Regions from separate parts of the Streptomyces sp. Xyl84 genome, predicted to be linked through region 2. Evidence: predicted binding sites of a transcription regulator. Region 2 holds the regulator's gene; each other region holds the start of a gene.

Region 1 (9,908 bases), 910 kb from region 2:
CCATCGGCCTGGCCTGCAACGCGCACAGCGCGCTGGCCGCCGCCGCCGAGCACGGCATCGAGATCGTCACCGGACCCGAACTCCTCACCGGCTCCACCCGGCTGAAGGCGGGCACGGCCCAGAAGCTCGTCCTGAACATGCTCTCGACGATCACGATGATCCGCCTGGGCAAGACGTACGGGAACCTGATGGTCGACGTACGCGCCTCCAACGACAAACTGCGCGCCCGCTCCCGGCGGATCGTCGCCCTGGCCACGGGCGCGCCGGACGAGGAGATCGAGCGGGCGCTGACGGCCACGGACGGCGAGGTGAAGGACGCCATCCTGGTCCTGCTCTCCGGGGTGGACGGCCCGGCCGCGGCCCGCCTGCTCGCCCGGTCGGGCGGTCATCTGCGGGCCGCGCTGGCGGCCGGCGCGGCCGAGCCGCGGCCGGAGAACGGCAGGAGCGCCGGCGTGGTGTAGGACACGACCTGACCTAGATCGTCCGTACCGTGGTCGTCGACCGAGGGAACACCACTCTGGCGGAAGGCCGAGACCATGAGCGAGACGACGCAGAACGCCGGCACCGTGAGCCCCGCCGCGCCGGCCGTCACCGGTGAGCGCGCGGACCTGCTGCAGGCGCTGGCCAAGCAGCGTCACTTCCTGACCTTCACCACCCGTGACCTCACCGACGAGCAGGCCGGCCGGCGCACCACCACCAGCGAGCTGTGCCTGGGCGGCCTGATCAAGCACGTCACGTCGGTGGAGCGGGCGTGGGCGGCGTTCATCGTGAAGGGTCCCTCCGCGATGCCCGACTTCTCCGCCATGACCGAGGAGGACTTCGCCCGGCGCGCGGACGACTTCCGCATGCTGCCCGGTGACACCCTGGACGGGCTGCGGGCGGCCTACGCGGAGGCGGCCCGCATCACCGACGAGCTGGTCGCCTCCCTGCCCGACCTGGACGCCGAGCAGCCGCTGCCCAAGACCCCCTGGTTCGAGCCCGACACCCACTGGTCGGCCCGCCGGGTGCTGCTGCACATCATCGCCGAGACCGCGCAGCACGCCGGTCACGCCGACATCGTCCGCGAGGCGCTGGACGGCGCGAAGAGCATGGGCTGACCACCCCCGGGGGGCCGCCGCCCGGGCGGTGCCGTGTGCGACGCTGGCCGGTATGAACCACGCACAGCTGACGGCGCTCGGGCGGGCCCTGCGGGTGGTCGGGGAGCACGGCGAGGAGCTGAACGCCGAGACCCCGGACGCCCGGCTGCACGAGATCAAGGCGGATCTGCGGCGGGCGCTCGACCTGCTGGAGGAGAGCGTCTCGCAGGACAGGCCCGCCACCCGGTGCGCCGAGCATCCCGGCGGGCCCGTCGACCAGGACGCGCCCGACCTGTGCCTGCTGTGCGAGACCCGGCGCCGCGCCGCCCGCCGGGCCCAGTACGAGGGCGGCCCCCGCCGATCGGCCGCCTCGGCGTCCGGCGAGAGCGCCCCCACCCGCTACGGCGTGCGCGAGGACCGTCCCCAGGCCCAGCAGCGCTGGCTGCCGGAGCTGTGGAACGGCCGGGAGTGGCAGCTGTGCGGCACCCCGCGCCGGGAACGGCGCGAGGCGGAGCTGTTCCTCTCGGCCCAGCAGCGCTCCCCCCGCGCGGCGACGGCCTACCGGCTGGTGCACGAGTTCACCGACTACGAGGTGGTACGCGTCTGGGGCACCCCGGTACGGGCGGACATCGAGCCGATGGGCAACCTGTAGGTCGCGGGGCGGGGTGAGGGGCGGGCCTGGACACTGGTCCGGCGGCCCACTCCTCCACTCCCGGCCCGCGCCCTCACCCCGGCGCCCGGCTTCACTCCCGGTTCAGGCCTTCACCTCGGACGCCTTGGACTCCCCGGCCGCCGCCACCGGCGTCACCGCCGCGGCCGCGCCCCGGCCCGGGATGAAGGCGGCGATGAGGAAGCCGAGCAGGGCGGCGCCCGCGCCCAGCGCCAGGACGGTGCGGAAACCGTTCTCCGAGGGCAGCGCGTAGGGGCCGAAGCGCGTGGTGAGGTGGGCGAGGACCACACCGGCGACCGCGCTGGCGGTCGACGTGCCGATGGACCGCATCAGCGTGTTGAGGCTGTTGGCCGCGCCCGTCTCGGAGGCGGGCACGGCGCCCATGATGAGCGTGGGCATCGCCCCGTAGGTGAAGCCGATGCCCGCGCTGATGACGCAGGGCGCCAGCACGAAGTGCCACACCTGGTCCATGAGGACGATGTTCAGGCCGTACCCGGCGGCCACGATGAGAGCGCCGGTCATCAGGGTCACCTTGGGCCCGCGGGCCCGGGACAGGGAGGCCGAGAAGGGGGCCACCGCCATCATCACCAGCCCGGACGGGGCCATGACCAGGCCGGTGGTGAGCAGCGACTTGCCGAGGCCGTAACCGGTCTGCGCGGGCAGCTGGAGCAGCTGCGGGATGACCAGGGACATGGAGAACATCGCGAAGCCGATCGCGATGGAGGCCAGGTTGGTCATCAGCACCTGGCGGCGGGCCGTGGTGCGCAGGTCCACCAGCGGGGCCGGGACGCGCAGCTCGAAGGCTCCCCAGGCGAGCAGGATCACGACGGCCGCGGCGAACAGGCCCAGCGTCCGGCCGCTGCCCCAGCCCCAGTCGGCCCCCTTGGAGACCCCCAGGAGCAGACACATCAGCCCCGCCGCCATGCCGATGGCGCCCACGGCGTCGAAGCGGCCGCCGGAGCGCACCTGCGACTCGGGTACGAGCAGCAGCACGAGGACCGCCGCGACGGCGCCCAGGGCCGCCGAGGCCCAGAACAGGACGTGCCAGTCGAAGTTCTCGGCGATGACCGCGGCGGCGGGCAGACCGAGGGCGCCGCCGACACCGAGCGAGGCGCTCATCATCGCGGTCGCCGAACCGAGCCGCTCGGCGGGCAGTTCGTCGCGCATGATGCTGATGCCGAGCGGGATCACACCGGAGGCCAGACCCTGCAGGGCGCGCCCGACGACCATCGGGGCCAGGGAGTCGCTGAGCGCGGCGGTGACCGAGCCGGTCACCAGCATGGCCAGGCTGACCAGCAGCATGCGGCGCTTGCCGTACATGTCACCGAGGCGGCCCGTCACCGGGGTGGCGACGGCGGCGGCGAGCAGGGTGGCGGTGACGACCCAGGCGGCGTCCGACGCGGAGGCGTGCAGCAGCTTCGGCAGCTCCGAGACGATCGGGATCACCAGGGTCTGCATCAGCGAGACCACGATGCCGCCGAAGGCCAGGACGGCCACGATGGCGTTGGGTCTGGGCAGGGCCCCGGCCGCGGTGGGCCGGGCAGGTCCGTCGGACATGGAAGAGGTCTCCGGGGAGCGCAGGGGTACTTGACTCAAGCAACCATAATTCGATTTGATTGACTTAAGCAAGCGAAATCCGCCCTCCGTCCGGCAGCGCGCCCGGACCCCGCCCCGTCTCCCCGGGGGCCCGCTGCCGGGCCTGCCGTGGAGGCGGGACGGGTCCCGCGGGGGTCAGCTCAGGGTGGTCAGTGCCGCCGCGTCGAACGGCTTCAGGTCCGCGGTGCGGTCGGTGAGCACCTTCGCGGCCCACTCGGGGTCCTGGAGCAGCGCCCGGCCCACGGCGACCATGTCGAACTCTTCGCGCTCCAGCCGGTCCAGCAGGTTGTCGATGCCGCCGACCGCGGCGCCCTCCCCCCGCAGGCCCCGGAGGAAGTCGCCGCCCTGGAGGCCGACCGAGCCGACGGTGATGACCGGCCTGCCGGTGAGCTTCTTCGTCCAGCCCGCCAGGTTGAGGTCGGAGCCCTCGAACTCGGGGAGCCAGTACCGGCGGGTGGAGGCGTGGAAGGCGTCCACCCCGGCCGCCGCCAGCGGGGCCAGGATCGCCTCCAGCTCCTGCGGCGTCGCGGCGAGCCGGGCATCGTAGGCCTCCTGCTTCCACTGCGAGTAGCGGAAGAGGACCGGGAAGGCGGGCGAGACGGCCGCGCGGACCGCCTCGACGACCTCCGCCGCGAACTTGGTCCGGGCCACCGGATCACCGCCGTAGCCGTCCGTACGTCGGTTGGTGCCGGCCCACAGGAACTGGTCCAGCAGGTAGCCGTGGGCGCCGTGGATCTCCACGCCGTCGAAGCCGAGGCGCTGCGCCGCGCCCGCCGCCTCGGCGAAGGCCCCGATCACGTCGTCCAGGTCGGACCGCGTCATCGCCCGGCCGCCCTCGGTACCGTCCAGACGCAGCCCGGACGGGCCGACCGGGGGCGCGTCCGGGAAGGGCGGCCGTCCCTCCTGGCGGACCATGCCGACGTGCCACAGCTGGGGGACGATCGTGCCGCCCTGCGCGTGCACGGCCCCGGCGACCTTCTCCCAGGCCGCGAGCTGCTCCTCCCCGTGGAAGCGCGGCACCCTGCTGCTCTCCCCCGCCGAGGGGTGCCCGACGTACGTGCCCTCGGTGACGATGAGGCCCACCCCGGCGGCGGCCCGGCGGGCGTAGTAGGAGTGCACGTCCTCGCCCGGGACACCGCCCGGCGAGAACCGGCGGGTCATCGGGGCCATGACTATCCGGTTGGGGACGGTCAGGCCGTTCAGGGTGACGGGACGGGAGAGGACGCGGGCCGCCCGCGAGGCGGACGTGGGTCCGGGGACGGGGCCGGGGGTGGGGGTGGGGGTGGGGGTGGGGGTCATACGGGGGGCTCCTCGGAAGGACGGTGAAGACCTGCCGGCTGCATACCGGGCGGTATGCATACCGAATGGTATGGGAAGGAGTCACCGCCTCCGTCTTCCGGGCGGGCCGCCGCCCCGGACACGCCCGAGGGCGGCACCCCCTGTCTCCAGGGAGTGCCGCCCTCGGCAAGGACGAGCCTGATCCGCGCGGGATCAGAAGTCCATGTCACCGCCCGGCATGCCGCCCGGAGCGGCCGCGGCGGCCTTCTCCGGCTTGTCGGCGATGACGGCCTCGGTGGTGAGGAACAGCGCGGCGATCGACGCGGCGTTCTGCAGCGCGGAGCGCGTCACCTTGGCCGGGTCGATGATGCCCTCGGCGACCAGGTCGACGTACTCGCCGGTCGCGGCGTTCAGGCCGTGGCCCGGGGTCAGGTTGCGCACCTTCTCCACCACGACACCGCCCTCGAGGCCGGCGTTGACGGCGATCTGCTTCAGCGGGGCCTCGAGCGCCAGCTTGACGGCGGCGGCACCGGTGGCCTCGTCGCCCTCCAGCTCCAGCTTCTCGAACACCTGGGAGGCCTGCAGCAGGGCCACGCCACCACCGGCGACGATGCCCTCCTCGACGGCCGCCTTGGCGTTGCGCACGGCGTCCTCGATGCGGTGCTTGCGCTCCTTCAGCTCCACCTCGGTGGCGGCACCGGCCTTGATGACGGCCACGCCGCCCGCGAGCTTCGCCAGGCGCTCCTGGAGCTTCTCGCGGTCGTAGTCGGAGTCGCTGTTCTCGATCTCGGCGCGGATCTGGTTGACACGGCCGCCCACCTGCTCCGAGGAGCCGGCACCGTCGACGATGGTGGTCTCGTCCTTGGTGATGACGACCTTGCGGGCCTTGCCCAGCAGGTCGAGGGTGGCGTTCTCCAGCTTGAGGCCGACCTCCTCGGAGATGACCTCGCCGCCCGTGAGGATGGCGATGTCGCCGAGCATGGCCTTGCGGCGGTCGCCGAAGCCCGGGGCCTTGACGGCGACGGACTTGAAGGTGCCGCGGATCTTGTTGACGACCAGGGTCGACAGGGCCTCGCCCTCGACGTCCTCGGCGATGATCAGCAGCGGCTTGCCCGACTGCATGACCTTCTCCAGGAGCGGGAGCAGGTCCTTGACCGAGGAGATCTTGGAGTTGGCGATGAGGATGTACGGGTCCTCGAGCACCGCCTCCATGCGCTCCATGTCGGTCGCGAAGTAGGCGGAGATGTAGCCCTTGTCGAAGCGCATGCCCTCGGTGAGCTCGAGCTCCAGACCGAAGGTCTGCGACTCCTCGACGGTGATGACGCCTTCCTTGCCGACCTTGTCCATGGCCTCGGCGATCAGCTCGCCGATCTGGGTGTCGGCAGCGGAGATGGAGGCGGTGGAGGCGATCTGCTCCTTGGTCTCGACCTCCTTGGCCTGGTCGAGCAGGGCGGCGGAGACGGCCTCGACGGCCTTCTCGATACCGCGCTTCAGGGCCATCGGGTTGGCACCGGCGGCCACGTTGCGCAGGCCCTCGCGGACCAGGGCCTGGGCGAGCACGGTCGCGGTGGTCGTACCGTCACCGGCGACGTCGTCCGTCTTCTTGGCGACTTCCTTGACCAGCTCGGCGCCGATCTTCTCGTACGGGTCCTCGAGCTCGATCTCCTTGGCGATGGAGACACCATCGTTGGTGATCGTGGGCGCGCCCCACTTCTTCTCGAGGACGACGTTGCGACCCTTGGGGCCGAGCGTCACCTTGACGGCGTCCGCGAGCTGGTTCATGCCGCGCTCGAGGCCGCGCCGCGCCTCCTCGTCGAACGCGATGATCTTGGCCATGTGAAGTGGTCCCTCCAGGACTGGGGGTGATTCCTTCGGACCGCGCCCGCGCCCGCGACGGACGGCTCGCCGGCCTTGTGGTTCCTTGCCCCACACGGCCTGCGGGCCTCACCGACCCGGTCCTTCGTTGTCACTCTCACCTTCAGAGTGCTAACGCCAATGATTAGCACTCGGCATGCCCGAGTGCAAGGTCCGCCCGCGAAGCGGGCTCGATGAGGGGTGGTGGTCGGGTGACGGGAGGGCGCGCGCGCCGGGGGTGCGCGCGTACCGGATCAGCCGGGGACGAACGGGGGCCGTGCCGGTCGGGCGGGGCGGCCGGGCGGGGCGGCCGGGCGGGAACGGACGAAGGGCCCACACCCCCGTGGGGGTGTGGGCCCTTCGTGTGACGTACGTTCAGGCGGTGACGCGAACCATGTCGGCCTGCGGGCCCTTCTGACCCTGCGAGATCTCGAACTCGACCCGCTGGCCCTCTTCCAGCGTGCGGTAGCCGTCCATCTGGATCGCGCTGTAGTGGACGAAGACGTCCGCACCACCGTCGACCGCGATGAAGCCGTACCCCTTCTCCGCGTTGAACCACTTGACGGTGCCCTGAGCCATGCCTAACTCCCCTATTACTGGCCCTTGCACAGATCCGCACTTCGCGGATCCGGGTCAGACCTCACCCCCCGTGGATCGGGGGCGTGCGCCGGAACGCGTCGACCGCGGCTGAATGTATCTGTCCAACTGCCGTCTGCAACAGGTCAATCGGACGAGAATTCCGGGCGGGAGCGGTCCGGAATGTGACGAGAATTCAGTCGATCCCCGGGCAAGTCGGGCCCCACAAAGCACGACAAATGCCGCAGAATACCCGCGCATTTTGGCTGCTTCTCATCGGCGGGCGGCAGGAATCAACAGGCGCTCATCCCGAAGATCAGGGGCGCGTTCCCCAACTCTACCGCGCTCAATCACATGGAATTGCCCCCTCCGCTTCTCTCGCGGAGGGGGCAATTCACGGCACGCTCGGTGAGCGCCATTACCTACGGTAATGGTCAGCCGCCGGCGACCGCCGGGATGATCGAGACGCCGGCGCCGTCCGGGGTCGCCGTCTGGAGGCCCTGCTCGAAACGCACGTCGTCGTCGTTGACGTAGACGTTGACGAAGCGGCGCAGCTTGCCCTGGTCGTCCAGCACGCGCGCGGCGATGCCCGTGTGGTTCTTCTCCAGGTCGGAGATGACATCGGCGAGCGTGGCGCCCTCGGCGCTCACCTCGGCCTGCCCGCCGGTGTAGGTGCGCAGGATGGTGGGGATGCGAACGGTCACGCTCATGATGCGAGGCCAGCCTCTCGGAAGGAGTCCAGGGTCGGGCGGATGGTGGCGGTCAGACCGGTGCCGGCCACCGCGTCCAGGGTCTTCAGGCCGTCACCCGTGTTCAGGACGACGGTGGTCTTCGTCGGGTCGAGGACGCCGGCCTCGATCAGCTTCTTCGTGACACCGACCGTCACACCGCCCGCGGTCTCCGCGAAGATGCCCTCGGTGCGGGCGAGCAGCTTGATCGCGTCGACGATCTGCGCGTCCGTCACATCCTCCACCGCTCCGCCGGTGCGGCGCGCGATGTCCAGCACGTACGGCCCGTCGGCGGGGTTGCCGATGGCGAGGGACTTGGCGATGGTGTCCGGCTTCTGCGGCCGGACGACGTCGTGCCCGGCCTTGAAGGCGGTGGACACCGGCGAGCAGCCCTCGGCCTGCGCGCCGAAGATCTTGTACGGCTTGTCCTCGACCAGCCCGAGCGCGATCAGCTCGCGCAGGCCCTTGTCGACCTTGGTGAGCTGCGAGCCGGAGGCGATCGGGACGACGATCTGGTCCGGCAGCCGCCAGCCGAGCTGCTCGCAGATCTCGTACGCCAGCGTCTTGGAGCCCTCGGCGTAGTACGGCCGCAGGTTGACGTTGACAAAGCCCCAGCCCTCGCCGGCCGGGTCGCCGATCAGCTCGGAGCAGAAACGGTTCACGTCATCGTAGTTGCCCTCGATGCCGACGAGCTCGCCGCCGTAGACCGCGGCCATGACGACCTTGCCCTGCTCCAGGTCGTGCGGGATGAACACGCACGAGCGCAGGCCGGCGCGGGCGGCGGCGGCGCCGACGGCACCGGCCAGGTTGCCGGTGGAGGAGCAGGACAGGGTGGTGAAGCCGAAGGCACGGGCGGCCTCCAGGGCCTGGGCGACGACGCGGTCCTTGAAGGAGTGCGTCGGGTTGCCGGAGTCGTCCTTGACGAAGAGCTTGCCGGCGTCGACGCCGAGTTCGGCGGCGAGGTGGTCGGCCTGGACGAGCTTGGTCCAGCCGGGGTTGAGGTTCGGCTTGCCGGCCACGTCGGCGGGGACGGGCAGCAGCGGGGCGTAGCGCCAGATGTTCGCCGGACCGGCCTCGATCCTCTTGCGCAGTTCCTCGGTGTCGTAGCCCGAGAAGTCGTAGGCGATCTCCAGCGGGCCGAAACACTCCTCGCAGGCGAAGACCGGGCCCAGCGGGACGCGGTGACCGCACTCGCGGCAGCTGAGCGCCGCGGCGGGGCCGAGGTCGACGGAGGGGGTGTCGGTGCTGGTGGCAACTGTCTGCACAGCCATGGAGGCGAGGCCCTTTCTCCTCATCTTCCTCACGACGCATCTCGCCGTGAGACGGATTTGGCACCTTCCCTAGCCGGGAGCCCCGCGGTGGCGAGCGGACGGCTGACGTACAGCGATCCGTCGGTACGAGACCGGCTGGAGGGTTGCCGGGGCTTCATCGGGCCGTGTCCCTCTGCCCCTCTGGATGAGCGGTATTCGGTTGAGGTCCTGCTGTTGTGTCCCGCTGCGCGATCACGCGGTGGCAGGTCGCGGCGACCCCGGCATGCGAGCGTCGTCCGCGTTGTTCAAGACTGTAACCGACGGCCAGGACGGGGCGAGACGGTCGTCCGAACCGCGAGACAGATCACACGATGATGTGATCCGGGCCGGGCAGCGGGCCGCGGCGAGCCGAGCAGGAGTGAGGAGTCACCGACCGTGCTGGAAGAAGTCGAGCGCTGGCTGAGGACACGGTCCTGGTCCGTCGCCGATCGGCCGCTCGACGGCGTGCTGGCCGCCAAACGCGCGAGCGGCTCCTCGGTCAGCGTCGTGCTGCCCGCGCTGAACGAGGAGGAGACGGTCGGCGACATCGTCTCCGTGATCCGCCGCGACCTGATGGCGCGGACCCCGCTGGTCGACGAACTCGTCGTGGTCGACTCCGGCTCCACCGACCGCACCTCGGCGGTGGCCGCCGCGGCGGGCGCCCGGGTGGTGCACCGCGACGCGATCCTCCCCCGCATCCCCGCGGTGCCCGGCAAGGGCGAGGTGCTGTGGCGCTCGCTGCTGGTGACCCGCGGGGACGTCGTCTGCTTCGTCGACGCCGACCTGCGGGAGTTCTCCGCCGACTTCGTCACCGGCATCGTCGGGCCGCTGCTCACCGATC
Region 2 (9,908 bases):
CGTCCACATCCTGGAGGGCTACGGCCTCACCGAGTCCTCCGCGGCCTCCTTCGTCAACCCCGGCGAGGCCTACCGCACCGGCACCGTCGGCAAGCCGCTGCCCGGCACGGAGGTCCGCATCGCGGAGGACGGCGAGATCCTGCTGCGCGGCCCCGGCATCATGCAGGGCTACCACAAGCTGCCCGAGAAGACCGGCGAGGTGCTGGAGTCCGACGGCTGGTTCCACACCGGCGACATCGGCGAGCTGTCCCCGGACGGCTACCTGCGCATCACCGACCGCAAGAAGGACCTCATCAAGACCTCCGGCGGCAAGTACATCGCGCCCGCCGAGGTCGAGGGCCAGTTCAAGGCGGTGTGCCCGTACGTCTCGAACATCCTGGTCCACGGCGCCGACCGCAACTTCTGCACCGCCCTCATCGCGCTCGACGAGGCCGCGATCCTGGAGTGGGCCGAGGAGAACGGTCTGGGGGGCAGATCCTACGCCGAGGTCGTCGCCGCCCCGCAGACCGTCGAGCTGATCGACGGCTACGTCAAGCAGCTCAACGAGGGCCTGCAGCGCTGGCAGACCATCAAGAAGTTCCGCCTCCTGCCGCGCGACCTGGACGTCGAACACGGCGAGATCACCCCGTCCCTGAAGCTGAAGCGGCCGGTGGTGGAGCGCGCGTACAAGCACCTGATCGACGACATGTACGCGGGGGCGCGGGAGGCGTGAGGGCGTGTCTCACACGTAGCACAGTTCTCGCCCCCGGCGGCCGAGTTCGGTAACTCCGTGCTTATGAGTGCGGCCGGTCTGTCACCCTGTCGGCAACGAACGACCTATCGTCCGATTGCTCGGGGAGCTGTAGATGGGGGCCATTCCGACGCAGCGGGAGACGGGTTCCCGCGCCGGTGAGCCGGCCGCGCGGCAGGGTGCGCAGGCGGGCGGCGAGGTGTGCGCCACGCTGCCCGGCAGCCCGCTGGCGCCGGGCACCGCCCGTGCACTGGTCCGCGCGGGGTTCCAGCAATGGCGCGACCTCGGACTCGGCGTCGCGGACCGGTTCGCCGACGAGGTGCTGGTCGTCGTCAGCGAACTGGTCACCAACGTCGTCGTCCACGCGGGCACGGACACCGAGCTGACCTGCCGGATGGAGGCGGAGACCGGCGCGTGCGTCGTCGAGGTGACCGACCGGCACCCCTCGCGCGCCCCGCGCGACCACGACCACGGGCAAGGTCACGGCCCCGGTCGGGAGACGCCCTGCGAGACCGCCGAGTACGGCCGCGGCCTGCGGCTGGTCGCCGCGCTCGCCCAGGAGTGGGGCATCACCTACCGGGCCGGGGCCAAGACCGTGTGGGCGCGGCTGTCCGCCGACGCCGGGAAGGACGCGGGCGACGAGGGGAGCGCCGAGGCCGCCGGGCAGGACGCCGCGCCCTGGCTCGGCGTCGCCGAGATCCTCGCCCCCGCGCCCCAGCGCGCCGAACGCGACCGCGAATGGCTGGGCCGCGGCGCGCTGTCCTTCCTCGCGGAGGCGTCCGACCTGCTCGCCGGGCAGCTCGACGAGGACCTCGTCGCCGCGCTCACCGGCCAGCTCGTCGTCCCCCGGCTGGCCGACTGGTGCGCGGTCTGGCTGGAGGACGAGTCCACGGCACGCGGCCTGTGGCACGACGCCACCGGCGCGCCCGGCCCGCGCCTCGCCCGCGTCTGGCACGTCAGCGAGAACCACCTCGAGGAGCTGCGCCGCGCCCTGGAGAAGGACCCGCCGCGCCCGGCCGACGACGTGCTGAGTTCCGGTCCCGTCCCCTACCCGTGGCCCGGCGAGGCGCTCGGCCCGCACGCCGCGGACGGAGCCGCGCTCGCCTACCGGCTGGTCGCGGGCGGCCGCCCGCTCGGCACGCTCGTCATCGGCCGGGCCGGGCTGCTCCGCTTCCCCGACGAGATCACCGGCCTGGTGGAGGATCTCAGCAGGCGGGTCGCGCTCGGCATCGGCGCGGCCCGGCAGTACGCCCGCCAGGCCACCATCAGCGCCGTGCTCCAGCGCGGACTGCTGCCCGGCGCGGTCGCCGAGATCCCCGGCATGCGCAGCGCCCTCGTCTACGAACCGTGCGACCAGGGCGGCCCGAGCGGCGACTTCTACGACCTCTTCCCGGCCGGTGACGGCCGCTGGTGCTTCGCCATCGGCGACGTCCAGGGCAAGGGTCCGGAGGCCGCCGTGGTCATCGGCCTCGCCCGGCCATGGCTGCGGCTGCTGGCCCGCGAGGGGTACGGCGTCGCCGACGTCCTCGACCGCCTCAACCAGCTCCTCCTCGACGACGCCACCGAGGCCGCCGACGCGGCGGCCCGCGCCCTGGTGGGCCCCGTCGCGCCCGGCGACGCCCCGCAGACCCGCTTCCTGTCCCTGCTCTACGGCGAGCTGGCGCCCTTCGAGGGCGGTGTGCGCTGCACCCTGGCCTGCGCCGGTCACCCGCTGCCGCTGGTGCTCGCCCGCGACGGCGGCGTCCGGACGGTCGCCCGCCCGCAGACGCTGCTCGGCGTCATCGAGGACGAGACGTACCTGTGCGAGAGCTTCGAGCTGGTGCCCGGCGACACCCTCCTGTGCGTCACCGACGGGGTCACCGAGCGGCGCTCCGGCTCCCGCCAGTTCGACGACGGCGACGGGCTCGCCGCCGCCCTCGCCGGCTGCGCGGGCCTCGACGCCGGCCTGATCGCCGAACGCATCCGGCAGCTCGTGCACGAGTTCGGCGAGCGCCCGCCCGAGGACGACCTGGCCCTCCTCGTGCTCCAGGCACAGTGACGAGCCGGCCCTCCTCGTGCTCCCGGCACGGTAAGGACGGCCGTACTGGACAATGGAAGGCATGCCTTCCGCACTCCCCGACGGCGAGCCCGTCCCCGCCGACGGCGCGCTGCCCGCGTCCGCGCTCGCCGGGGCCGCCGGCCGGCCCCTCGGGTTCTACCTGCACGTGCCCTACTGCGCCACCCGCTGCGGCTACTGCGACTTCAACACCTACACCGCCACCGAGCTGCGCGGCACCGGCGGTGTGCTCGCCTCCCGCGACAACTACGCGGCGGCCCTCGTCGAGGAGGTGCGGCTGGCCCGCAAGGTCCTCGGCGACGACCCGCGCCAGGTCCGTACGGTCTTCGTCGGCGGCGGCACGCCCACGCTGCTCGCCGCCGACGACCTCGTACGGATGCTGGCGGCGGTCCGCGACGAGTTCGGTCTGGCCCCCGACGCGGAGGTCACCACCGAGGCCAACCCCGAGTCGGTCGGCCCGGCGTACCTGGCGGCCCTGCGGGAGGGCGGCTTCAACCGGATCTCCTTCGGCATGCAGAGCGCCCGGCAGCACGTGCTGAAGATCCTCGACCGCACCCACACCCCCGGCCGCCCCGAGGCCTGCGTCGCCGAGGCCCGCGCGGCCGGTTTCGCGCACGTCAACCTGGACCTGATCTACGGCACGCCCGGCGAGTCCGACGACGACTGGCGCGCCTCCCTGGACGCGGCCCTCGGCGCGGGCCCCGACCACGTCTCCGCCTACGCGCTGATCGTCGAGGAGGGCACCCGGCTCGCCCGCCGGATCCGCCGCGGCGAGGTCCCCATGACCGACGACGACGTGCACGCCGACCGGTACCTGATCGCCGAGGAGACGCTGTCCGCGGCGGGCTTCGACTGGTACGAGGTGTCCAACTGGGCCACCTCCGAGGCGGGCCGCTGCCTGCACAACGAGCTGTACTGGCGCGGCGCGGACTGGTGGGGCGCGGGCCCCGGCGCGCACAGCCACGTCGGCGGCGTGCGCTGGTGGAACGTCAAGCACCCCGGCGCGTACGCCGCCGCCCTGGCCCAGGGCCGCTCCCCGGGCGCCGGGCGCGAACTGCTCACCGAGGAGGACCGCCGGGTGGAGCGGATCCTGCTGGAGCTGCGGCTCAAGGAGGGCGCGCCGCTCTCCCTGCTGCGTCCGCAGGGCCTGGCCGCCTCCCGGCGCGCGCTGTCCGACGGGCTCCTGGAGCAGGGCCCGTACGACGCCGGACGCGCCGTGCTCACCCTGCGCGGGCGGCTTCTGGCGGACGCGGTGGTGCGGGACCTGGTGGACTGAGGCGCGCCGGGCCGGGGGAGCTACGCGGGTTCCGTCACGAAATCGATCAGCTGCTCGACCCGGCCCAGCAGCTCCGGCTCCAGGTCCTTGTACGAGCGCACCCGCGCGAGGATCTGCTGCCAGGCGGCGCCTGTGTTCTCCGGCCAGCCCAGCGCGCGGCAGACGCCCTTCTTCCAGTCCTGGCCGTGCGGGATCCGGGGCCAGGACCCGATGCCGAGGGAGGCCGGCTTCACGGCCTCCCAGACGTCGATGTACGGATGGCCGACGACCAGGGCGTGCTCGCTGGTCACCGACCCGGCGATGCGCCACTCCTTGCTGCCCGGGACGAGGTGGTCGACGAGGACGCCGAGGCGGGCGTCCGGGCCGGGCGCGAACTCGGCGACGATCGAGGGGAGGTCGTCGACGCCCTCCAGGTACTCCACGACGACGCCCTCGATGCGCAGGTCGTCGCCCCACACCTTCTCGACCAGCTCGGCGTCGTGCCGGCCCTCCACGTAGATGCGGCCGGCGCGGGCCACGCGCGCGCGTGCGCCGGGCACGGCGACCGAACCGGAGGCCGTGCGGGTGGGCCGTACCGGACCGGCGGCGGGCCTCACCAGCGTCACCGGCCGCCCCTCCAGCAGGAAGCCGCGCGGCTGGAGCGGGAAGGCGCGGTGCTTGCCGAAACGGTCCTCCAGGGTCACCGTGCCCGCCTCGCAGCGGATCACCGCCCCGCAGAATCCGGTCACCGGTTCCTCGACGACCAGGCCCGGCTCGGCCGCGACCTCCGGCACCGGCTGGGACTTCTTCTTCCAGGGCGGGGTCAGGTCGGCGGAGTACTGGCGCATTCGAGTGACGATAGGGAGATCCGGGGCGGTGATCAGCGCGACACGCCGAAGCGCTCGGCCAGCGCGTCCCGCTGGGCCCGGACGAAGGCCGCGTCGACCGCCGCGCCGTGCCCGGGGACGTACAGCGCGTCCTCGCCGCCCAGCTCCAGCAGCCGGTCCAGAGCGGCCGGCCACCGCTCGACCACGGCGTCCGGGCCCGCCTGCGGTTCGCCGGACTCCTCGACCAGGTCACCGCAGAAGACCACCGGCCCCCGGCCCGGTCCCTCACCGGGCACCACCACGGCGAGGTCGTGCGCGGTGTGCCCCGGGCCCACGTTCGCCAGCAGCACCTCCCGGCCGCCGCCCAGCGGGACGGTCAGCCGGTCGCGGACCTCGCGGCCGGGCCGCACCAGGGCCGCGGCGGCCTCCTCGGCCGCCCGCGCGTCCAGCCCCTGGCGCACCGCGTCCGCGCGCAGCTCCGCGCGCTCGCGCGCGTCGCCGAGCACCGCGCCCGCCCCCTCTGCGGCGAAGACCTCGGCCGCCCCCTCGAAGGCCGCCGCCCCGAAGACGTGGTCGAAGTGCAGGTGCGTGAGCGCGAGAAGAGTCACACGGCCGCCCGTGATCTCGCGTGCCCGCGCACGCAACCGCGCGCCCTCCGCGACGGACGCCCCCGGGTCCACCCACAGCACGGCACCGTCCCCGACGACCAGTGCGGCCGTGCAGTCCCACACCGGCAGCCGCACCCGGCCCACGCCCTCGGCCAGCCGCTCCCACCCCAGGTCTTCCCAAGTCACCGTCATACCCGGACGCTAGCGTTGCGCGGACCAGTCTTGCCCCCGGTGTACCCGACGGCCGTACACTGGGCCGGGGGATGCTGGCACTCGTATGCGCCGAGTGCCAGGCGGGAACCGAGTGACGACTCTGGAGGTGTGCGCGATGCTCAGCGAGCGAAGGCTGCAGGTGCTGCGTGCCATCGTCCAGGACTACGTCGGCACCGAGGAGCCGGTGGGGTCCAAGGCCCTCACCGAGCGGCACAACCTCGGCGTCTCACCGGCCACCGTCCGCAACGACATGGCCGCCCTGGAGGACGAGGGCTTCATCGCCCAGCCGCACACCAGCGCCGGCCGCATCCCCACCGACAAGGGGTACCGCCTCTTCGTCGACAAGCTCGCCGGGGTCAAGCCGATGACCGCGCCCGAGCGGCGCGCCATCCAGAACTTCCTCGACGGCGCGGTCGACCTCGACGACGTGGTGGCCCGCACGGTGCGGCTGCTGGCGCAGCTGACCCGGCAGGTGGCCGTGGTGCAGTACCCCTCGCTGACCCGTTCGACCGTCCGGCACGTGGAACTGCTCTCGCTCGCGCCCGCGCGGGTGATGCTCGTGCTGATCACGGACACCGGGCGGGTCGAGCAGCGGATGATCGACTGCCCGGCGCCGTTCGGCGAGACGTCCGTGGCGGACCTGCGGGCGCGGCTGAACAGCCGGGTCGCGGGCCGCCGCTTCACGGACGTGCCGCACCTGGTGGAGGATCTCGCCGACGGCTTCGACGTGGAGGACCGGGGGACGGTCGCCACCGTGCTCTCCGCCCTCCTGGAGACCCTCGTCGAGGAGAACGAGGAGCGGCTGATGATCGGCGGCACCGCCAATCTGACCCGCTTCCCCCACGACTTCCCCCTCACCATCCGGCCCGTTCTGGAGGCGCTGGAGGAGCAGGTCGTCCTGCTGAAGCTGCTCGGTGAGACACAGGATCCGGGCATGACCGTGCGCATCGGTCACGAGAACGCCTACGAAGGACTCAACTCCACGTCCATCGTGTCGGTGGGCTACGGTTCGGGCGGCGAGGCAGTCGCCAAGCTCGGCGTGGTCGGACCGACCCGCATGGACTACCCGGGAACGATGGGAGCGGTACGCGCAGTGGCACGGTACGTCGGACAGATCCTGGCGGAGTCGTAAGTGGCCACGGACTACTACGCCGTTCTCGGCGTGCGCCGCGACGCGTCGCAGGATGAGATCAAGAAGGCGTTCCGGCGGCTCGCGCGCGAGCTCCACCCGGACGTCAACCCGGACCCGAAGACCCAGGAGCGGTTCAAGGAGATCAACGCCGCCTACGAGGTGCTGTCGGACCCGCAGAAGAAGCAGGTCTACGACCTCGGCGGCGACCCGCTCTCGCAGTCCGGCGGGGCCGGCGCGGGCGGCTTCGGTGCCGGTTCCTTCGGCAACTTCTCCGACATCATGGACGCGTTCTTCGGCACGGCGTCGCAGCGCGGGCCGCGCTCGCGCACCCGGCGCGGCCAGGACGCCATGATCCGGCTCGAGGTCGAGCTGGACGAGGCGGCCTTCGGCACGACGAAGGACATCCAGGTCGACACGGCCGTCGTGTGCACCACCTGCAACGGCGAGGGCGCCGCGCCCGGCACCACCGCGCAGACGTGTGACATGTGCCGCGGCCGCGGCGAGGTCTCGCAGGTCACCCGGTCCTTCCTGGGCCAGGTCATGACCTCCCGGCCCTGCCCGCAGTGCCAGGGCTTCGGCACCGTCGTGCCCACCCCGTGCCCGGAGTGCGCCGGCGACGGCCGCATCCGCGCCCGCCGCACGCTGACGGTGAAGATCCCGGCCGGTGTGGACAACGGCACGCGGATCCAGCTCGCGGGCGAGGGCGAGGTCGGTCCCGGCGGCGGCCCGGCCGGTGACCTCTACGTCGAGATCCACGAGCTGCCGCACGCCACGTTCCAGCGCCGCGGCGACGACCTGCACTGCACGGTCACCATCCCGATGACCGCGGCGGCCCTCGGCACCAAGGTGCCGCTGGAGACGCTGGACGGCATGGAGGAGGTCGACATCCGGCCCGGCACGCAGTCCGGCCAGTCGATCCCGCTGCACGGCCGCGGCGTCACGCACCTGCGCGGCGGCGGCCGGGGCGACCTCATCGTCCACGTCGAGGTCCAGACCCCCACCAAGCTCGACCCGGAGCAGGAGCGCCTGCTGCGGGAGCTGGCCGAACTGCGCGGCGAGGAGCGCCCCCAGGGGCAGTTCCAGCCCGGGCAGCAGGGCCTTTTCTCCCGGTTGAAGGACGCGTTCAACGGCCGCTGAGGCCGGCTGAACGCCCTGCGGCCGCACCGGAGGCGGCCACCGACGCCGGTGGCCGCCTCCGGCACGTGCAGGCGGACGCCCGGATTCGGAGCCGTACGCGGGACGTGACACCATGCGGTCATGTCCTCCGCATTGTCCGCGCTGACCGATCTCTTCCCCCGTCCGATCGTGCAGGCTCCGATGGCGGGCGGCCCGGCGGGGCCGCAGCTCGCCGCCGCGGTGTCCGAGGCCGGCGGGCTGGGCTTCCTGGCGGCCGGGTACAAGACGGCGGACGGCATGTACCAGGAGATCAAGCAGATGCGCGGGCTGACCGGCCGCCCCTTCGGGGTGAACGTCTTCATGCCCCAGCCGGAGCACCCCGGTGCGGGCACCGGCTCCGCCAAGACGGCCTACGCCGCGCCCCCGTCCGGCGCCGTGGACCTCTACGCGCAGCAGCTGGCCGGTGAGGCCACCTGGTACGAGACGGAGCTGGGCGACCCCGAGTGCGGGCGCGACGACGGCTACGAGGTCAAACTCGCCGTCCTGCTCGACGACCCGGTCCCCGTGGTCTCCTTCCACTTCGGCGTCCCCACCCGCCAGGTCATCGACTCCCTGCACCGTGTCGGCACGTACGTCCTGGCCACCGCGACCACCGTCGACGAGGCGCTGGCCGTGGCGCGGGCGGGCGCGGACGCGGTGATCGCCCAGGGAGTGGAGGCGGGCGGCCACCAGGGCACCCACCGCGACCGGCCGGAGAACGACGGCGCCGGCATCGGCGTGCTCTCCCTGGTCACGCAGATCCGCGAGGCCGTGGACCTGCCGGTCGTCGCCGCCGGCGGCATCATGCGCGGCAGCCAGATCGCCGCCGTCCTCGCGGCCGGAGCGAGCGCCGCGCAACTCGGCACGGCGTTCCTCGCCACCCCCGAGTCCGGGGCGCACGCCCTGCACAAGCAGGCCCTGACCGACCCCGTCTTCCCGCACACCGAGCTGACCCGCGCGTTCTCCGGGCGGCCCGCCCGTGCCCTGGTCAACCGCTTCGTACGCGAACACGGCCCGTACGCGCCCGCCGCCTACCCCGAGGTCCACCACCTCACCTCGCCGCTGCGCAAGGCCGCCGCGAAGGCCGGCGACCCGCAGGGCATGGCGCTGTGGGCGGGCCAGGGCCACCGCCAGGCCCGCGCACTGCCCGCGGGCGAGCTGGTCGAGGTGCTGGCGGCCGAACTGGACGCCGCCCGGCGGGAGTCGGCGGCCGGTTCGCGCAGGGGAGGCGATGCGCGATGACCGCACCCGTGTTCGTGGCCGGCCGGCTGGAGGACGGCCCGGGCCAGTTCGTGCTGGACGGCGCCGAGGGGCGGCACGCCGTCTCGGTGAAGCGGCTGCAGCCCGGCGAGCGGGTCGTGCTCACGGACGGCGCCGGACGGTGGGCCGAGGGCGAGGTGAGCGCCACCGAGGGCAAGGACCGGCTCGTCGTGCAGCTGGGCCCGGTGAGCGAGGAAGCCCCGCCCTCACCCCGGATCACCGTCGTCCAGGCCCTCCCCAAGGGTGACCGCGGTGAACTGGCCGTGGAGACCATGACGGAGGTCGGTGTCGACGCGATCGTGCCCTGGGCCGCCTCCCGCTGCATCACCCAGTGGAAGGGTGAGCGGGGACTCAAGGCGCTCGGCAAGTGGCGGGCCACCGCCCGCGAGGCCGGCAAGCAGTCGCGCCGCGTCCGCTTCCCCGAGGTCGCGGACGCCGCGACGACCAAGCAGGTCGCCGCGCTCCTCGCCGAAGCGGACTTCGCCGCCGTGCTCCACGAGAGTGGCCGGGAGCGGCTGGCCACCGCCCACCTCCCTGCCCGGGGAGAGATCGTGCTGGTCGTGGGACCCGAAGGCGGCGTCTCCCCCGAGGAGTTGGCGCTGTTCGCGGAGGCCGGCGCCGGGCCCTACGTCCTCGGGCCTACTGTGTTGCGTACATCGACCGCCGGCACCG
Region 3 (9,908 bases), 2.0 Mb from region 2:
CCGCGTTGGCGCGGGCCGCCGCGGCCGTCACCGGGTCCCGGTCCACGGCCAGGACGCGGATCCCGGCGCGGGCCAGCGCGATCGCGTCCCCGCCGATGCCGCAGCACAGGTCCGCCAGGCAGGACACGCCCAGTTCCCTCAGCCGCGCCGCGCGGTAGGCCGCCACGCTCGCCCGGGTGGACTGCTCCACGCCGTTCGGGGTGAAGAACATCCGCTCCGCGTCCGCCGCCCCGAACTTCGCCGCCGCCCGCTGCCGCAGCCGGGCCTGTCCGAGCGCGGCCGAGACCAGGCCGGCGGGGTGGTCGCGGCGCAGCCGGGTGGCGACGGCGAGTTCGTCGGCGGGGGCGGTGCCGCGCACCTCCTCCAGGAGGGCGCGGCCCTCGGGGGTGAGGAGCGAGGCGAAGGCGTGCAGCGGGGCGAGTGGGTCGGTCACCGCCTCATTGTGGGCCAGTCGGTGGACGGTGTGGCGCCGGCCGCGGTGTCGCCTCGGGTTCGGGGCGGTGGCCTGCGAGGATCCGGCGCCATGAGTTCAGTAGTACAAAATGACAAAAATCGCCTCCAGGGCCTCGCGGGCCTTCCCGGCCGTCCGGGGCGTCCGGGGCGCAGGGCCGCCTTCCGTGCCTCACTCGCCGCCCTCGCCGTCGCCGCCGTCGTCTCCGGCTGCGACCGGCCGGGCACGCCGGTGGCCCCCGCCCCGGGCCAGCAGCGCCTCCAGGCGCCCCCCGCCCGCGCCCTCGACTCCTACGCCACCCGGCTCAAGGTCTCCGCCGCGGCCCGCACCGCCGCCGCCAGGCGCTGGGGCCTGAGCCAGGCCCCGCTCCTGCCCCCGCCGCCACCCGCCGTCAAGCCGAGGATCCACGCCCGCCCCGGCTTCGAGGTGGACCACCAGGAGGAGTGGGACCTGCCCCCGGTCTTCACCACCGTGCCCACCAAGGACAAGATCCTCTTCCTCACCATCGACGACGGCGCCGAGAAGGACCCCGCCTTCCTGCGCATGATGAACGACCTGAAGGTCCCCTACACGGCCTTCCTCAGCGACTACGTCGTCAAGGACGACTACGGCTACTTCCGCAAGGCCCAGTCCCTCGGCAACACCCTGAACAACCACACCCTGCACCACCCGTACCTGCCGGGACTGTCCTACGACGAGCAGCGGCACGAGATCTGCGACATGCAGGACATCATGCTCAAGCAGTTCGGCAAGCGCCCGCAGCTCCTGCGCCCGCCCTACGGCAACTACAACCAGGACACCCTGCGCGCCGCCAAGTCCTGCGGCATCAAGTACGCGCCGATCTGGAACGAGGAGGTCTACGTCGACCACTGGGAGTTCCGCGAGGACGACAAGCGGCTGCGCCCCGGCGACATCGTGCTCACCCACTTCCGCGGCCGCGGCGAGTGGGACGGCACCATGGTCGACGACATGCGCCGCTTCCTGAACTACGCGACCGCCAAGGGGTACGCGGTGGCCCGGCTGGAGGACTACCTGTGAGACCGCGGCCGTGGCCGCGGCGCACGGCCGCGGCACTGCTCGCGGCCGTGCTGCTGCTCCTGGCCGGCTGCGCCTCGTCCGTCGACCCGATCGAACGGCTGGGCCGCAAGGCCGCCCAGCGGGTACGGCCCACCGCCCCGGCCGCACCCCCGCAGCCGTACCGCCGCTGGGGCCTGACGGCGCCACTGCCCGCGGCCCCGCAGCCGCCGTCCCGCCCCGTCACCCGCGCGACGGCAGCCGCCGGCCGGGCCTTCGCACCGCCCCCGGTGGTCGACCACGTCGACACGCCCGACCGGGTCGTCTTCCTCACCTACGACGACGGCGCCGAACGCGATCCGCGGTTCGTCGACATGGTCCGCGAACTGCGGCTGCCGGTCAGCATGTTCCTCACGGACAGCGTCATCGGGCCGGAGTACGGGCACTTCGCGCGCCTGCTGTCGGTCGGCGCGGCCCTGGAGAACCACACCCTGGAACACCCGGCCCTGCGCGGCCTGCCCTACGCCGGCCAGCGCGCCGAGATCTGCGGCCAGCGCGACAAGCTGCACGCCCGTTTCGGCGTCCGCCCCCGCCTCTTCCGGCCGCCCTACGGCGTCTACGACACCACGACCCTGCGCGCCGCCGCCGACTGCCAGGTCACCGCCGTGGTGCTGTGGCGCGCCTCGATGACGGAGACCCGCCTGCGCTTCACCCGCGGCCGTCCCGCGCTGCGCCCCGGCGACATCCTCCTGGTCACCTCGGACGACGACGACCTGGACGGCCCGACACTGCGCGAACGCACCACACGCCTGCTGCGCGACATCGAGGCGCAGGGGCTGACGGTCGGAAGGCTGCAGGACTACCTGTGACGGATCGGCCCGTCCGGCGCTTGCGGACGAGGCCGACCAGGCCGGCCGGCGGGGGCCGGGAGCGGCAGTCCCCAGGGCCGCCCACCGCGGCGGACGGCATCTGCCCAAGCGCCCCTGAAGAGCCCGCCTTCCTCCGACGCGCCGCACGGCAATTGGCACTCCGCTTGACCGAGTGCTAATCGCGGTCATAGTCTCGGCTCTGGCACTCCCCACCGGAGAGTGCCAACAACGCGACGGGCAGGTCCGGCACCCGCGACGACGGATCGACCTGGTCGCCACCTCAGACAGTTAACCCCGTGAGATCTCCGAAGGGGGAGGTCGGATCGTGACGACCGCCAGCACCAAGGTTGCCATCAAGCCGCTCGAGGACCGCATCGTGGTCCAGCCGCTGGACGCCGAGCAGACCACGGCCTCTGGCCTGGTCATTCCGGACACCGCCAAGGAGAAGCCCCAGGAGGGCGTCGTCCTGGCCGTGGGCCCGGGCCGTTTCGAGGACGGCAACCGTCTTCCGCTCGACGTCAAGGTCGGCGACGTCGTGCTCTACAGCAAGTACGGCGGCACCGAGGTGAAGTACAACAACGAGGAGTACCTCGTCCTCTCGGCTCGCGACGTGCTCGCGATCATCGAGAAGTAAGTCACCTCAGCATTCCTGCTGTGAGCTGCGCCCCTGGCCCCCGCGACCGTTAAGAAGCCGGGCGTCCGGGGCGCAGTTTCTTTTTCACCCAAGATTTCCGAGAGGGCTCCCGCTGCCATGGCGAAGATCCTGAAGTTCGACGAGGACGCCCGTCGCGCCCTCGAGCGCGGCGTCAACAAGCTCGCCGACACGGTCAAGGTGACGATCGGTCCCAAGGGCCGCAACGTCGTCATCGACAAGAAGTTCGGCGCCCCGACCATCACCAACGACGGCGTCACCATCGCCCGTGAGGTGGAGATCGAGGACCCGTACGAGAACCTCGGCGCCCAGCTGGTGAAGGAGGTGGCGACCAAGACCAACGACATCGCGGGTGACGGCACCACCACCGCCACCGTGCTCGCCCAGGCGCTGGTGCGCGAGGGCCTGAAGAACGTCGCCGCGGGTGCCTCCCCGGCGCTGCTGAAGAAGGGCATCGACGCCGCGGTCAAGGCCGTCTCCGACGACCTGCTCGCCTCGGCCCGCCCGATCGACGAGAAGTCCGACATCGCCGCCGTGGCCGCGCTGTCCGCCCAGGACCAGCAGGTCGGCGAGCTGATCGCCGAGGCCATGGACAAGGTCGGCAAGGACGGCGTCATCACCGTCGAGGAGTCCAACACCTTCGGGCTGGAGCTGGACTTCACCGAGGGCATGGCCTTCGACAAGGGCTACCTCTCGCCGTACTTCGTCACCGACCAGGAGCGTATGGAGGCCGTCCTCGACGACCCGTACATCCTGATCAACCAGGGCAAGATCTCCTCGATCGCGGACCTGCTCCCGCTGCTCGAGAAGATCATCCAGGCCAACGCCTCGAAGCCGCTGCTGATCATCGCCGAGGACGTCGAGGGCGAGGCGCTCTCCACCCTCGTCGTCAACAAGATCCGCGGCACCTTCAACGCCACCGCGGTGAAGGCCCCCGGCTTCGGCGACCGCCGCAAGGCGATGCTCCAGGACATGGCCGTCCTCACCGGCGCCACCGTCATCTCCGAGGAGGTCGGCCTCAAGCTCGACCAGGTCGGTCTCGACGTGCTCGGCTCCGCCCGCCGCGTCACCGTCACCAAGGACGACACCACGATCGTCGACGGTGCCGGCAACAAGGCCGACGTCGAGGGCCGCGTCGCCCAGATCAAGGCCGAGATCGAGTCCACCGACTCCGACTGGGACCGTGAGAAGCTCCAGGAGCGCCTCGCGAAGCTGGCCGGCGGCGTGTGCGTGATCAAGGTCGGCGCCGCCACCGAGGTGGAGCTGAAGGAGAAGAAGCACCGTCTGGAGGACGCCATCTCCGCGACCCGCGCCGCGGTCGAGGAGGGCATCGTCTCCGGTGGTGGCTCCGCGCTGGTCCACGCCGTGAAGGTGCTCGAGGGCAACCTCGACAAGACCGGCGACGAGGCCACCGGTGTCTCGGTCGTCCGCCGCGCCGCCGTCGAGCCGCTGCGCTGGATCGCGGAGAACGCCGGCCTGGAGGGCTACGTCATCGTCTCCAAGGTCGCCGAGCTGGAGAAGGGCAGCGGCTACAACGCCGCCACAGGCGAGTACGGCGACCTGGTCAAGGCCGGCGTCATCGACCCGGTCAAGGTCACCCGCTCCGCCCTGGAGAACGCGGCCTCCATCGCCTCCCTCCTCCTGACGACCGAGACCCTGGTCGTCGAGAAGAAGGAAGAGGAAGAGCCGGCCGCCGCGGGCCACAGCCACGGCCACGCCCACTGAGGCAGCGCTCTGACCCGAGCCGCTCGGCGACTCGGGCGAGCCACCGGTGCCCGGCACCCCTTCGGGGGGTGCCGGGCACCGCGCGTTCGGGGGTGGGGAAGAGGAGGCCGCCGGGGAGTTCCTGCGCTGCTTCGGGCGTCAGACCAAGCTGTTGAGGGAGGCGGCCGGGGTCACCCGGGCGCAGTCGGGGAAACGTCCGTCTCCGTCGGCGCCGACGAGCGGGCCGCGTCCGGGCGGAGGGCGGCGCGACGCTGAGGTGAGTGAGAGGAGGGGCGGCCGGCAGCCGACCGCCCCTCTCCGCTCGTCCGGCCGGCCCCCACGGCTCACCGCGGCCCGTACTTGCGGCCCGTCTTCGAGGTGACGCCGCCCAGCAGGCCCCGCGGTGTGACCTTGACCAGGCCCATCAGCGCCTTGTAGCGGGGGTCCGGGATCGACACCGTCCGGCCGCGGGCCAGGTCCGTCAGGGCCGCCGCGACCAGCTTGTCCGCGTCCAGCCACATCCAGCCCGGGATGTTGTCCGTGCCCATCCCGGCCCGCTGGTGGAACTCGGTGCGCACGAAGCCGGGGCACAGCGCCATCAGGCGTACGCCGCTGCCCGCCAGGTCGCGCGCCGCACCCTGGGTGAACTGCACGACCCACGCCTTCGAGGCCCCGTAGGTGCCGCGCGGCACGAACGCCGCGACCGACGCCACGTTCACCACGCCGCCCCGGCCGCGCTCGCGCATCGCCGCGGTCGCCGCCGACGTCAGCCGCAGCACCGCCTCGACGTGCACCTTGAGCATCCTCAGCTCGTCGGTCATCTCCACGTCGAGGTAACGGCCCTTGTTGCCGAAGCCCGCGTTGTTGACCAGCAGGTCGACGGGGTTCTTCCGGTCGCCCAGCCGGGCGGCGACCCTCTCGATGCCCTCGTCCGTCGCCAGGTCGGCCGTCAGCACCTCGGCCTCGATGCCGTGCCGGTCGTGCAGCTCGGTCGCCTGCTCCGTCAGCCGCCCGGTGTCACGCGCCACCAGGACGAGGTTGTGGCCGTCCGCCGCCAGGCGCCGTGCGAACGCGGCGCCGATGCCCGCGGTCGATCCCGTAATCAGAGCCGTTGTCATGGCGAAAGGTTAGTGGTCCCGCCCCCTCGTCCCCGATCTCTGCACAGGGCCTGCCGATCAGTGACGGACCGGTGTGAGCGGCCGGCCCGGCCGGGCCCGACGATCCGTCAGCCCGCCTCCCCGGCGCCGTACCGAGCCGCGTACTTGCGGGCCGCGGCCAGCGACTCCGGGTGCAGCGCCGGACCGGCCGCCAGCAGGCGCGGCAGCAGGGAGCGCTCCGTGGTGGCGGCCCGGAACTCGAGGGCCACCGTCACGTCGTGGTCCGGGCGGTGCACGATCTCCACCGGGTCCCCGCCGCGGATCTCACCCGGCTCGATCACCCGCAGGTACGCACCCGGCGCACCCTTCCGCGTGAACCTCTTGACCCACCCCCGCTCGCCCAGATGGCCCTGGAAGGTCCGGCACGGGATCCGCCCGCAGGTGACCTCCAGCACCACCGAGGGACCCCCCGGCGAGCCGAGGCGCCAGCGCTCCCCGATGCGCGCACCGGATATGTCGATGCCCGTGGTGGTGAGGTTCTCGCCGAACGACCCGTTGGGCAGCGCCCGGCCCAGCTCGCGCTCCCAGTCGTCCAGGTCCTCGCGCGCCACGGCGTACACCGCCTGGTCGTCACCGCCGTGGTGCCGCGTGTCGCACACCGCGTCCCCGGCCAGCCCGCTCGCGCCGACGCCCTTCGGGCCGGGCGCCGCGACCCGCACCGGGTGGTCCACCGGCTGCTTTCCGATACCGGTGAGACCCTCGGGCTGATCGGTGTACGGCACGGCCACGGCACGGCCCAGGTTGACCGAGAGAAGCTTCATGCCGGAACGGTAAGGGACCCCAAGTCAAAGTGTCGACGCGTTTTCCGGCGCTTCGCCCAAGCCTGCCTTATGCTCGAAGGGTGATCGAGGCCCGTCATCTGCGCGTCCTGCGCGCCGTCGCCGCCACCGGCTCCTTCTCCGCCGCCGCCCGCGAGCTGGGCTGCACCCAGCCCGCCGTCAGCCAGCAGATGAAGGCCCTGGAGGGATCGGCCGGCACCCCGCTGCTCGTGCGCACCGGCCGCGAGATGCGGCTGACCGAGGCCGGCGAGGCCCTGGTGCGGCACGCCGGCGGCATCCTCGCCGGACTCACCGCCGCCGAGGAGGAGGTCGCCGCCATCGCCGGTCTGCGCGCCGGCCGGGTCCGCCTGGTCTCCTTCCCCAGCGGCAGCTCCACCCTCGTCCCCACGGCCCTCGCCGCCCTGCGCGCGGCGCACCCCGGCACCCGCGTCTCCCTGGAGGAGGCAGAACCGCCGCGCTCCGTGGAACTGCTGCGCGCCGGCGACTGCGACGTGGCCCTCGCCTTCCGCTACGAGGGCGCCGCGGGCGCCGAGGAATGGGCGGACCTGGTGGTGCGCCCGCTGCTCACCGACCGGCTCGTCGGACTCGTACCCGAGGGACACCCGCTGGCCCGGGCCGAGTCCGTCGCCATCGCGGAACTCGCCGACGAGCCGTGGATCGCGGGCTGCCCCCGCTGCCGGGGCCAGCTCGTGGAGGTGTGCGCGAGCGCCGGGTTCACGCCCCGCATCGACTTCGCCACGGACGACTACCCGGCGGTGGCCGGGCTGGTGGGGGCGGGTCTGGGCGTGGCCGTCCTGCCCCAGCTCGCCATCGAGTCCGTACGGCCCCGGGGCGCGAGCACCGTGGCTCTGGAGCCCGCGGTGCGCCGCGAGATCGTCGCCCTCACCCTGCCCGACCTGGCCCAGGTGCCGGCCGTGGCGGCGACGCTCGATGAACTGGTGCGCGCCGGGTCCCGGTGAGCGCGGCGCACCGGCCGGGTACCGAAGCGAAGGGCACGCGCGTGCGTGCCCTGATCGCCGTAGTACGTCCGTATGGGTAAGAAGAAACGTTCCTTCAGGTATGTGAAGCGGTGTCGCCGCTTGATGACGAAGCCGTCACCAGTCGGTTCCGTGCCCGCCCCATGAGCTCCTCGCGCTCGTCCTCGGTGAGGCCGCCCCACACTCCGTACGGCTCGCGCACCGCCAGGGCGTGTGCCGCGCACTCCGCACGGACCGGGCACCTCATGCAGACCTCCTTGGCCGAGTTCTCTCGAGCGCTCCGAGCCGCCCCGCGCTCGCCCTCGGGATGGAAGAAGAGCGAGCTGTCCACTCCGCGGCAGGCAGCCAGCAGCTGCCAGTCCCACAGGTCCGCATTCGGTCCGGGAAGGCGGGAGAAATCTGCCATTGCGTGACCCCTTGTAGCCGTTCGGTGGCGGATACGGTGCCAACGACCGTACATCTCCGATCTAAGGAGATGAAAATATGACTCATTGCGAATCTAGCCCTAGACACCTGGAAACGGGAAGAAAAGGGGCTGAATGGGGCATAGCTTGTGATGAAAAGTTGAGGGTATGACGTCTGTGTCTGCACTGTGTCCGCTCCCTCACGTAGAGTGCCGAAAACGGCGTACGGCCCCGTAACTCTTTCGAGTGACCGTCGTTGAGAGTGCGGAGGCGGTTGAAAACACAAGTGCTCGGGCAGGCGTCCGAGACGGTCGACCGCACAGGTGACGATTTCGTACCAGCCTGGAGGCTCAAGGTGACGCGCATCAGCTGCGGAGGGCGGCCATGACATCCGTCCTCGTCTGCGACGACTCCCCGCTTGCCCGAGAGGCGCTCCGCCGCGCGGTCGCGACCGTGCCCGGCGTCGAGCGTGTGACGACGGCGGCCAACGGCGAGGAAGTCCTCCGCCGCTGGGGTGCCGACCGCTCGGACCTCATCCTCATGGACGTGCGCATGCCCGGACTGGGCGGTGTCGAGACGGTCCGGCGGCTGCTGTCCGCCGACCCCGGTGCGCGCATCATCATGCTCACGGTCGCCGAGGACCTCGACGGTGTCGCGCTCGCCGTGGCCGCCGGCGCCCGCGGCTATCTGCACAAGGACGCCTCCCGCGCGGAGCTGCGCGCCACGGTGACCCAGGCCCTCGCCGACCCCACCTGGCGGCTCGCCCCGCGCCGGCTGCGCTCGGCCGAGATGGGCGCCGCGCCCACGCTCACCGCGCGTGAGATCCAGGTCCTCGAAGGCATGAGCCACGGCCGCTCCAACGCGGAGATCGGCCGTGAACTGTTCCTCTCCGAGGACACCGTCAAGACGCACGCCCGGCGCCTGTTCAAGAAGCTCGGCGCCTCCGACCGCGCGCACGCGGTGGCCCTCGGCTTCCGGTGGGGCCTGGTCCGCTAGGCCCTGTCGTCACATTCCCGCCTGCCTCGCGACGCCATGCACGCACTCTCGCCGCACCGGGCCCAGACCCGAGTACGTCCAGTACGACACACGGCACCTGATCGGGCCAGGCCAGCGGGCTGGTGCGGGCAGCGGCAAGGCGGCAAAGGACGTCGGCGCGAGGGGGTCCTCCCGCGCGAGCGGGGTCGAGTGCCGGGGAACCTGCGAGTGACGGCAACGCCGCGTACGGGCGGGCCGGGCCCCGCGTCCGCGGCATGCGTGGCCGGACGAGGCCTCAGCCTCGCCGGCGGGACCCGGGGTCCGCGCGGCGCGTGCCGCCCGGGCCCGGCCCCAGGGCGCGTCGCCGTGCGGCCGCGCCGGTCGCGCGTACGCCTGTGCCGGTCGCGCGTACAGCCGTGCCGCGGTCGTGCGGAAACGGCGCCGCGACCGCACCGCGGCGGCCCGCCCCGACGGGGCGCCCTCCCGGGCACGCGCCGGCCGGCCGGGGGGCGGGGAGACGGGGCCCGCGAAAGGCCCTCGAGCGGGTGCCGGCGGTGTCGCCCGTCGCGCCCCGGGTACCACTGACCGTGCGGCCCGCCGGGCGGCCGGTGCTCGTTTCGCCGCGGATGCCGCATCCTTGGAGGTGTGGAGTTCCTCGGGGACGAGTCGGTCGAGCGGAATGGGAGGGTGCAGGGGATGGGTTCCGGCGCACCCGCTCATAACGCTTCGGTGCACAACCGCGAAGGCGGTGCCGCGGAGCAGACGACGCCAAGGCACGATGGACCGATGCGCGACGACGAGGCGGCAGTTGCCCCAGGGGCGATCGGTGCGCTGGTGCACCGTGCCGTCGACGGCGACGAGCAGGCCACGCACGACCTGCTCGCCCGCGTCCACCCCCTCGCGCTGCGCTACTGCCGCACCCGTCT

What was found. Region 2 encodes HrcA, which represses chaperone genes, less so after heat shock. Its sites were predicted from a motif close to TTNGCACTCNGNNNNNCNGAGTGCNAA; they were not measured.
Region 1: groL (chaperonin GroEL) is a predicted target of HrcA. The motif match lies at 6,620-6,646, and genes of this name have one in related genera.
Region 3: groES (co-chaperone GroES) is a predicted target of HrcA. The motif match lies at 2,487-2,513, and genes of this name have one in related genera.

What each region holds. Positions count from the first base shown of each region.
Region 1 covers NZ_AP029182.1:4,012,931-4,022,838, reverse strand. Annotated here, with positions in the region: gene murQ (N-acetylmuramic acid 6-phosphate etherase) at 1-461, shown strand, start outside; gene AC6I72_RS17525 (DinB family protein) at 537-1,097, shown strand; gene AC6I72_RS17520 (hypothetical protein) at 1,150-1,728, shown strand; gene AC6I72_RS17515 (MFS transporter) at 1,831-3,303, opposite strand; gene AC6I72_RS17510 (NADH:flavin oxidoreductase) at 3,478-4,641, opposite strand; gene groL (chaperonin GroEL) at 4,834-6,456, opposite strand; gene AC6I72_RS17500 (cold-shock protein) at 6,850-7,053, opposite strand; gene AC6I72_RS17495 (MoaD/ThiS family protein) at 7,485-7,760, opposite strand; gene thrC (threonine synthase) at 7,757-9,049, opposite strand; SAM riboswitch class I at 9,067-9,240, opposite strand; gene AC6I72_RS17485 (glucosyl-3-phosphoglycerate synthase) at 9,464-9,908, shown strand, end outside.
Region 2 covers NZ_AP029182.1:4,927,166-4,937,073, forward strand. Annotated here, with positions in the region: gene AC6I72_RS21340 (AMP-dependent synthetase/ligase) at 1-712, shown strand, start outside; gene AC6I72_RS21345 (SpoIIE family protein phosphatase) at 846-2,768, shown strand; gene hemW (radical SAM family heme chaperone HemW) at 2,830-4,062, shown strand; gene AC6I72_RS21355 (DUF3097 domain-containing protein) at 4,083-4,889, opposite strand; gene AC6I72_RS21360 (MBL fold metallo-hydrolase) at 4,922-5,668, opposite strand; gene hrcA (heat-inducible transcriptional repressor HrcA) at 5,805-6,821, shown strand; gene dnaJ (molecular chaperone DnaJ) at 6,822-7,958, shown strand; gene AC6I72_RS21375 (nitronate monooxygenase) at 8,079-9,218, shown strand; gene AC6I72_RS21380 (16S rRNA (uracil(1498)-N(3))-methyltransferase) at 9,215-9,908, shown strand, end outside.
Region 3 covers NZ_AP029182.1:2,952,656-2,962,563, reverse strand. Annotated here, with positions in the region: gene AC6I72_RS12635 (class I SAM-dependent methyltransferase) at 1-433, opposite strand, end outside; gene AC6I72_RS12630 (polysaccharide deacetylase family protein) at 524-1,489, shown strand; gene AC6I72_RS12625 (polysaccharide deacetylase family protein) at 1,486-2,334, shown strand; gene groES (co-chaperone GroES) at 2,660-2,968, shown strand; gene groL (chaperonin GroEL) at 3,086-4,711, shown strand; gene AC6I72_RS12610 (SDR family NAD(P)-dependent oxidoreductase) at 5,035-5,808, opposite strand; gene AC6I72_RS12605 (MOSC domain-containing protein) at 5,916-6,608, opposite strand; gene AC6I72_RS12600 (LysR family transcriptional regulator) at 6,689-7,585, shown strand; gene AC6I72_RS12595 (WhiB family transcriptional regulator) at 7,680-8,009, opposite strand; gene AC6I72_RS12590 (response regulator transcription factor) at 8,392-9,003, shown strand; gene AC6I72_RS12585 (sigma-70 family RNA polymerase sigma factor) at 9,769-9,908, shown strand, end outside.